DNA from 4 places in the Streptomyces sp. NBC_01451 genome. Region 4 is predicted to be linked to each of the others. Evidence: riboswitches for the same ligand, from Rfam matches in the RefSeq annotation. Region 4 holds a riboswitch; each other region holds the start of a gene.
The links. A riboswitch is a leader RNA that binds a small molecule or an ion and turns the genes downstream of it on or off. The one in region 4 is predicted to bind cobalamin.
Positions count from the first base shown of each region.

Region 1: it holds a riboswitch for cobalamin, as region 4 does, so the genes downstream of both, OG595_RS33730 (cobalamin biosynthesis protein) here and OG595_RS40085 (CbtB domain-containing protein) in region 4, are expected to answer to the same signal.
Region 2: it holds a riboswitch for cobalamin, as region 4 does, so the genes downstream of both, OG595_RS12330 (ribonucleoside-diphosphate reductase subunit alpha) here and OG595_RS40085 (CbtB domain-containing protein) in region 4, are expected to answer to the same signal.
Region 3: it holds a riboswitch for cobalamin, as region 4 does, so the genes downstream of both, OG595_RS41190 (ABC transporter substrate-binding protein) here and OG595_RS40085 (CbtB domain-containing protein) in region 4, are expected to answer to the same signal.

Region 1 is NZ_CP109479.1:7,661,856-7,664,049, reverse strand. It holds gene OG595_RS33740 (inorganic phosphate transporter) at 1-269, shown strand, start outside; gene OG595_RS33735 (hypothetical protein) at 310-531, shown strand; cobalamin riboswitch at 688-827, shown strand; gene OG595_RS33730 (cobalamin biosynthesis protein) at 929-1,903, shown strand; gene OG595_RS33725 (cobyric acid synthase) at 1,915-2,194, shown strand, end outside.
Region 2 is NZ_CP109479.1:2,916,293-2,918,486, forward strand. It holds gene mctP (monocarboxylate uptake permease MctP) at 1-296, shown strand, start outside; cobalamin riboswitch at 487-610, shown strand; gene OG595_RS12330 (ribonucleoside-diphosphate reductase subunit alpha) at 737-2,194, shown strand, end outside.
Region 3 is NZ_CP109479.1:9,314,890-9,317,083, forward strand. It holds gene OG595_RS41180 (hypothetical protein) at 1-104, opposite strand, end outside; gene OG595_RS41185 (hypothetical protein) at 406-669, opposite strand; cobalamin riboswitch at 1,128-1,305, shown strand; gene OG595_RS41190 (ABC transporter substrate-binding protein) at 1,360-2,194, shown strand, end outside.
Region 4 is NZ_CP109479.1:9,090,179-9,092,372, forward strand. It holds gene OG595_RS40075 (ferredoxin) at 1-218, shown strand, start outside; gene OG595_RS40080 (histidine phosphatase family protein) at 246-872, opposite strand; cobalamin riboswitch at 1,004-1,135, shown strand; gene OG595_RS40085 (CbtB domain-containing protein) at 1,173-1,394, shown strand; gene OG595_RS40090 (CbtA family protein) at 1,420-2,194, shown strand, end outside.

The DNA of each region.
Region 1 (2,194 bases), 1.4 Mb from region 4:
TCGGCGACTGGGGCACGGCTCTGGTGGCCGCCTTCCTCATCGCGTCGAGCGCGGCGATCTGGGTCGTGTCGCGCCGCGAGGTGATCGACCACACGAACGTCAACCACGTCGAGGGCGAGTCCGCCGAGAACGCCGAGCCCGCGGGCATCGTCACCACGGCCATCGCCGCCGTGACGCCGCCGCCGGCGGGCACCATCGCCGATGACCTGACGGCTACCATCCCGGCCCCGGCCGAGGTCACGGCGAAGCCGTCGGCCACGGCCCTCTGAGTCCGGCTCCCGGTCCGAGCGAGAAGCAGAAGGAAGCAACATGAAGATCGACTGGGCAGCCCTCGGCTCCGTCTTCGGCGTCAGCCTCGTCATCACCGTGGCCATGGTGGGCGTGTTCACCCTGGGCATCGTCGGGCTCTCGCGCCGCGAACGGGCGGTCGCGCAGGGCGAGTCGGCGGGGCTGGCCGTCACCGGGGCGTACGCGTGCTTCGCCGCCTGCGCGGCGGTGGTCTCGTACGGGATCTATCTGATCGTGGCCTGACCCGGCCGGACACGCGCGCACCTCCTCGCCGCCCGCTCCGACCCTGACCGCCTTGCCGGTGGTCACGGTCGGAGCGGGCGTTTTTCGTCGCCCCGATCCGGTCGTGGTGTGGGGCTCAGCACAGTCCTCCTTTCCTGGTCAACGGCAAGTTGACGGGTGTTCCGGGCCCGTGGTGGACTGCCGGAGCCATGTACGGCGGCAGAAGAGGAAGCCGGTGCGAATCCGGCGCGGTCCCGCCACTGTCACCGGGGTAGGTAACCCCGGGAGCCAGGAACTCTCGCCGCCGGTCTCGTCGAACCAGGGCGTGGACACCCTGAGTGAGGACATATCGCCATGCTCGGCTGCCGTTCGAGGTACAGCACCAGGTCGCTGCCCGACTCCACGGCCGGCTGAGCCGGTGCGTGCCGATCGCGTCTTCGCGTACGGCGCCACCGCCGGACTCCTCGGTGATCTGATCCTCGGCGACCCCCGCCGCGGGCATCCGGTCGCCGTGTTCGGGCGGGCCGCCGGCGCCGTCGAGCGGGTGCTGTGGCGGGACCACCGGGGGTGGGGCGCGCTGCACACCGCCATGTGCGCGGGGGGCGCCGTCTTCCTTGCCGCGGCGGCCGGTCGTGTCGTACGTCCGTCCCGTGCCGCTTCCCTCGCACTCACCGCCGCCGCCACCTGGGCCGTCGTCGGCGGTACCTCCCTCGGCCGGGAGGCGCGGGCCGTCGGCCGGTCCCTGGAGACCGGGGACGTCGAGGCGGCGCGGGAGCGGCTGCCCCATCTCTGCGGGCGGGATCCGCAGGCCCTCGACCCCGACGGGATCGCCCGGGCCGTCGTGGAGTCCGTCGCCGAGAACACCTCCGACGCCGTGGTGGGCGCGCTCGTCTGGGGCGCCCTGGGCGGGGTGCCCGGGCTGGTCGGGTTCCGGGCCGTCAACACCCTGGACGCGATGGTCGGGCACAGGTCGGAGAGATACCGGCGGTACGGCTGGGCCTCCGCGCGGCTCGACGACCTCGCCGGGTGGCCGGGGGCGCGGCTGACCGCCGTGCTCGCCGCCGTCGCCGGCGGTGATCCGCGCGGCGCAGTCCGGGCCTGGCGTGCCGACGCCGGACGCCATCCCAGTCCGAACGCCGGGCCCGTGGAGGCCTCGTTCGCGGGGGCGTTGGGGGTCCGGCTCGGCGGAACGCTGTCCTACGGGGGGCGGGTCGAGCACCGGCCCGTGCTCAACGGGGAGTCCGGGCGGGCTGTCGGCGTCCCCGACGTCGAACGGGCCGTACGGCTGTCCCGGCGCGTCTCCTGGCTGGCCCTCGGCGTCTGTGTCGCCGGGCGGCTGCTCGCGAACGCGATCATGAACAGGCGCAGGAACACCGAAGGGCGTACCTCATGAGTGGTGGGGCCATGGGTGGTGGGCTGCTCGTCGCCGGGACCACCTCCGACGCCGGCAAGAGTGTCGTGACCGCCGGGATCTGCCGGTGGCTGGTGCGGCAGGGGGTCAAGGTCGCGCCGTTCAAGGCGCAGAACATGTCCCTCAACTCCTTCGTCACACGGGAGGGTGCGGAGATCGGGCGGGCGCAGGCCATGCAGGCGCAGGCGTGCCGGATCGAGCCGACGGCGCTCATGAATCCCGTACTGCTGAAGCCGGGGGGCGACCGGAGCAGTCAGGTCGTGCTCATGGGGA
Region 2 (2,194 bases), 6.2 Mb from region 4:
GCTGGGCGGTCGGCATGCTGTACGGCACGCTGGCTGCGTACGGGGTCGCGTCCCCGACGCAGAAGCACTTCGGCGGCAGCTCGAAGGAGATCCCGGGGATCGGCGAGATCGGCTACATCGGTCTGACGGCGTTCGTCCTGAACGTCGCCGTCACGGTGGTCCTCACCTTCGTGCTGAAGGCGCTGAAGGCCCCGGACGGCGTGGACGAGACGAAGCCGGCGGACTACACGGCGGACGCGGGGGATCCGGGCGTGGCGGTGGAACTGCCGTCGGCGACGGCGGGTTCCGCGCACTGAGCTCCGCAGGGTCCGTGGTTCGTCCACTGCGGGCCCGTGGGGGCTTGTCGCGCAGTTCCCCGCGCCCCTTAAGGGGCGCCATCGGGCCGCCGGAGAAGTCCGGCGGCCCCTTGTCGTACTCCTCCAATCCCCTCAACTCGGCGATACGACACAACATGTGGGGGTGCTTCCAGGGCCCGGCACAAGATGTATGCTCATGCTCGCTGTCGCCGCAGGGGAATCCGGTGCGAATCCGGAACTGTCCCGCAACGGTGTACTCGTGCATGTTCGTGCGCGTGTCCAGTCCGAGGACCTGTCGACAGTGCGCCCGGCCGACCGGTCCGGGTGCCTGACGTCCGGGCCTCGTGGAGTGGGCCGGTGGACGCGCGCGTACCCGTAAGGCGTCCGTGTGCCCCGCTGCCCTCCGCAAGGCCCCGTGCCGAGCGAGGGAGAGCCCCCACGTGACCATCGCGCCAGCCGAACCGGCTTCAGCGACCGCAGTGGCCCCACTGGCCCCAGTGGAGACGGACGGTCCGGGTACCGCGCTGCTGCGGATCCTGACCGAGCTGACCGCCGACCTTCCCGACGCCGACCCCGGCCGGGTCGCCGCCGTCGCGCTGCGCGGCCGGTCCGCGCGGGCCGACGAGTCGGAGCTGCGCGAGCTGGCCACCGAGGCGGCGGCCGGTCTCATCTCCGAGGACCCCGTCTACTCCCGGCTGGCCGCCCGGCTGCTGACCGTCACCATCGCCGCGGAAGCCGCCTCGCAGGGTGTCACGTCCTTCTCCGAGTCGGTCGCGGCCGGCCACCGGGAGGGCCTGATCGCCGACCGCACCGCCGAGTTCGTACGGGTGCACACGGACCGGCTGAACGCCCTGATCGACGTCGAGGGCGACGACCGTTTCGGTTACTTCGGCCTGCGCACCCTGCACAGCCGCTACCTCCTGCGCCACCCGATCACGCGCCGGGTCGTCGAGACGCCCCAGCACTTCATGCTGCGCGTCGCGAGCGGGCTTGCCGAGGACACTGCGCTTGACGCAAAAACGGGCGTTCGAGGGCTGGACGAAGTCGCGGCGCTCTACCGGCTGATGAGCCGCCTCGACTACCTCCCCTCCTCCCCCACCCTCTTCAACTCCGGTACCCGGCACCCCCAGATGTCGTCCTGCTACCTCCTCGACTCCCCGCTGGACGAGCTGGACTCCATCTACGACCGCTACCACCAGGTCGCCCGCCTCTCCAAGCACGCCGGCGGCATCGGCCTGTCGTACTCCCGTATCCGCAGCCGCGGTTCGCTGATCCGCGGCACCAACGGGCACTCCAACGGCATCGTGCCGTTCCTGAAGACGCTGGACGCCTCCGTCGCCGCCGTGAACCAGGGCGGCCGGCGCAAGGGTGCCGCCGCGGTGTACCTGGAGACCTGGCACTCCGACATCGAGGAGTTCCTGGAGCTGCGCGACAACACGGGTGAGGACGCCCGCCGTACGCACAACCTGAACCTCGCGCACTGGATCCCGGACGAGTTCATGCGCCGGGTGGACGCGGACGCGCTCTGGTCGCTCTTCTCCCCCTCCGACGTGCCCGAACTGATCGACCTGTGGGGCGCCGAGTTCGACGCCGCCTACCGCAGGGCCGAGGAGGACGGGCTCGCCCGGAAGACCATCCCGGCCCGCGATCTGTACGGCCGGATGATGCGCACCCTCGCGCAGACCGGCAACGGCTGGATGACCTTCAAGGACGCGGCCAACCGCACCGCCAACCAGACGGCCGAGCCGGGCAGTGTCGTCCACTCCTCGAACCTGTGCACCGAGATCCTGGAGGTCACGGACGACGGGGAGACCGCGGTCTGCAATCTGGGCTCGGTCAACCTCGGCGCGTTCGTCGACACGGCGGCCGGTGACATCGACTGGGAGCGGCTGGACGAG
Region 3 (2,194 bases), 220 kb from region 4:
AGAGTGCCCAGCGCCATACCGCTGGTGTAGTCGACCAGGGCAGTCCCTAACGAGCCCTCGATCGAGGCCATGATCTCCTTGAGGCAAATCTCCACATTGCTGATACCGGCATCTCCTCCTGGTCACTGCGAGGCTCAGGTGTCGTGTGCCTCGTTGATGCCCGGACCATACGTAGAGTCGGCGGCCGGAAACCTTGTTGTTCCTGTACTGGCCGAGGGAGCTTCCGAAAAGTCGGATGATGCCATATCCGTGACCGCTCATGCCCTTCAAATGACTGGGGCCGCGTCTTCTTCCGCAGGAGGACTCGCGGGGGGACTGTGCGGAGACGCGCTGCGGGTGGTCGCGGCCAACGGCCCTCTGTGGCTCGCGGAGACGGCCGGCTCGATGTTTTCCGCCCGTAGTGACTCAAGCGGTTGCGTCAGGTCGGACCGGGCCAGGGTCATCGTTCACTGATCCGTTGAACTGTCCTTTCAGCAGGATGAGTTGAGGGGCGGCCTTTTCCACCATCGCCTGAGGCCTACGAAGGGGATACCGGGGCACACGGATCTCACCCTTCGAGAGGAACCGCTCCATGCTTGGTATAGCCGCGGCAGTACTGTTCTTCATATCGTTCCTGATCAACGCTGCCGAGATCTCGACGAACGATGTCTTCTCTTCCACGAACGTCATGCTTCTCGGCCTGATGCTCCTGGCCCTGCAGGTCGCGGGAGTCGGGAGCGGCTGGTCTGGGCGCAGGCGCTGACACAGGTAAGACCCGGGGTGGGGTGAGGCCATGACGACGCCTCACCCCACCCCTATGCCTTCACGTGTATCTGCAGTGACATTTGACGATCCCTTCGACCGACCCCAGTCGCGTTGACCCGGAGACGCTCGGCGGGGATGGGCCTTGAGACCGGCACGCAGTAGTTGGGCGGTCTCCTCGGTGGTCGCACCGGTGCCCGGGGGCAGAGTCTTGGCCAGGGTGACGGTCTCGGTGGTCTTCTGCCGCGCGAAGGCGAGCCGACGGCCTGGGACGCGCATGTTGGCCCCGTAGCCCGTAGCCCGTAGCCCGTAGCCCGTAGCCCGTAGCCCGTAGCCCGTGACCCGCAACCGGTGAGCGATCGCGCTAACTGACGGTGCGGCGGGCTTGATAGCCTCAGCGGGCCAGTCGAGCCACATCCGAGGCCAGGGAATCCGGTGCGAATCCGGAACTGACGCGCAGCGGTGAGGGGGACGGGCGGGGCACAGAACGCCACTGGGAGACCGGGAAGGCGCCTCGTCCGGACGAACCCGAGTCCGAAGACCTGCTGGCACCTCCGCACTCCGTGCGGAGGGACGTCCGTAGGCCAGGCTCCGCGTACGAGCCCCGACCCCTGAGGCATGCCCGTGCTCCGTACCCCCGCGCTTCTGCTCACGTCCGCTCTGCTGCTCACCGCCTGTGGCGGGTCGAGGAGCGGCACCGAGAGCCCCGGGAGGTCCGCCGACGCGGGCTACCCGGTGACCATCGACAACTGCGGCCACAAGATCACCCTGACGTCGGCCCCGAAGCGGGCCGTCTCCCTGAACCAGGGCACCACGGAGATCCTGCTCTCCCTCGGTCTCGCCGACCGCATGGCCGGGACGGCGACCTGGACGGACCCGGTGATGAAGGGACTGGAGAAGGCCAACGCGTCCGTGCCCCGGCTCGCGGACAACGCGCCCTCCTTCGAGCGGGTCCTGGACGCCGAACCCGACTTCGTCACCGCGTCGTTCGTCTCGACCCTCGGCAAGGGCGGCGTCGCCACCCGCGCGCAGTTCGAGAAGCTGGGCGTGCCCACGTACGTCTCGCCCTCCGACTGCTCGACGGGCAAGGACAACGACAGCGGTGGCGACGGATCGCGCGCCACACCGCTCACGCTCGACGCCGTGTACGGCGAAATACGCGACCTGGCACGGGCGTTCGGCGTCGAGAAGCGCGGAGGGGCACTCGTCGCCGAGCTGGAGGAACGAGTGCGCAGGGCGACCGCCGGGCTGCACGCCTCCGACGTCTCCCTCATGTACTGGTTCGCCAACTCCCAGTCGCCGTACCTGGCCGGCTGCTGCGGCGCGCCGGGCGCCGTCACCCGTGCGGTCGGCGCCAGGAACGCCTTCGCCGACACCCACGACGAGTGGCCCCAGATCAGCTGGGAGACCGTCGCCGACCGTGACCCCGACGTCATCGTGATCGGCGACCTGA
Region 4 (2,194 bases):
CGACATGCCGACTGCTCGCCGAGCAGGTGGACCTGGACGAGGCCGCTCTCCGGGTCCAACTGGAGTGGTGCAGCACGGTCTGCCTGGAAACCGCCCAGGCCTTCGACGAACACCCCGGTGGCGAGGACGCGGCGAAGGCGTGCCGGGAGTGCGCACAGGCGTGCACGGACTTCGCGTGGACGCTTCAGGTGCCGGACTCGGGGCGCGTCGGCGGGTGAGACACGGCGTTTCGTGAACCCGCGGGTTCACGCCCGCGCCGCTCCCTGCCCCTGGTGCGGCGTCCCGCCCGACTCCTCGTGCGACGCCCCGAGCTGCCCGCCCACCCGCACGTTCCAGCGTCCCGCCCGGCCGGTCAACTCCGTTGCCGTCAACGGCGGAACGTCGATCCGCCAGAACGCCGACCCGGGCGCCCCCAGCACCCGTACCGTCGCCGCGCGTACCACCTCCGGCTCGACGACCGCGACGGTCCGGCCCGTGGCCTGCGCCGCCGTTTCGTCCAGCCAGCGCGCGACGCGGTCGCAGAGAGCGCGGACCGGCTCACCGCCGTGCGGGGCCGACCGAGGGTCCGCCAGCCACTGGGCCAGCGCCTCCGGTTCCTTCTCCGCCACCTCGGCCAGGGTCGCGCCGCGCCAGCGGCCCACGTCCAGACCGCCCGGGCCCGGCACCGCAGCGGCGTCGAGGCCCAGCGCCCGAGCCGTCTCACGGCAGCGTGCGGTGGGGGAGACCCACACCCTGGAGACCGGCGGGAGCGTCCCCGCCGCCGCCCGGGCGAGCCGCAGACCCGACGCGTCCAGGGGACAGCCGTCGTCGAAACGGGCCTCCCGCAGCGCCGCGCTGATCGCCGGTGAGATCAACATCACTCGGCTCGTCATCCGGTCACTCCCGCGTTCATTCCGCCCCAATGTCGTTGTCATGTACGGCACTTGAGGCAGCGTACGGCGCACCGGCGCGCTGTACGCCGTCCTGTGCGCCCTTGGCCGCGCCCCCGCTTCGCGGTACCTTCTCGTCGATATTGACGACGGTTCGACGGAAGCCGGTGGGAATCCGGCACGGTCGCGCCACTGTAAGCCCCGTACGCACCCGCCCGGTGCGGTCCGGGGGCAAGTCAGACCCGTGACTGTCGTCCTCTGCACCACCGATACGGGACGCGAGTTCCCCCAGGAGGTCCTGTCATGGCACAGTCCGCAGTCCAGCCGACCGCCGTTCCCACCGCCGTACCCGAGAAGCTGCCGATCGGTGCGATCGCCCCCTGGGCGGTCTTCTTCGGCGTGCTGATGCTGGTGCTGCTCTACTTCGTCGGCGCCGAACAGGGCGCCACCTCGCTGGTCTCCGGCGAGGGCGTGCACGAGTGGGTGCACGACGCCCGTCACCTGCTCGGCTTCCCCTGCCACTGACGACGACGGGGAAACGTACGAGCTCATGAACTCCACCACTGTCAGAAACCTCCTGGTCCGCGGCATGCTCGCGGGCCTTGTCGCGGGTGTGCTCGTCTGGGTCGTCGCGTACCTCTTCGCCGAGCCGCTCGTCGACGACGCGATCGCGTTCGAGGAGATGCACGAGGCCCACGGGCATGCCGAACAGGCGCTCGTCTCCCGTGCGTTGCAGTCCACCGTGGGTCTGGGGACCGGCGTCCTCGTCTACGGCGTCGCGTTCGGCGGTATCGCGGCCCTCGCGTACTGCTTCGCGCTCGGCCGGATCGGCCGCTTCGGACCGCGCGCGACCGCGCTGCTCCTCGCCGGGGCCGGACTGCTCGCCGTGTACGTCGTGCCGTTCCTCAAGTACCCGGCCAACCCGCCCGCCGTCGGCGACCCCGACACTCTCAACCAGCGCACCGCGCTGTTCTTCCTGATGGTCGCGCTGAGCGTGCTGTTGGCCGTCGGCGCGGTGATCCTGGGCAAGCGCCTCGCGCCGCGCCTGGGCAACTGGAACGCGACCCTCGCCGCGGTCGCCTTCTTCGTCGTGGTCGTCGGACTGGCGTACGCCTTCCTGCCGTCGTTCACCAACGAGGTCCCGGCGGGCTTCTCCGCGAGCCTGCTGTGGAAGTACCGGGTGGCCACGCTCGCCATCCAGGCGACGATGTGGACCGCGTTCGGCCTGGTCTTCGGACTGCTGGCGGAACGACTGCTCGTTCCGAGGACGGCAGCGGCCGTCGGCGCGAGCGGTGCCGAGCCACAGGCGACTCCCGTGGCGCACT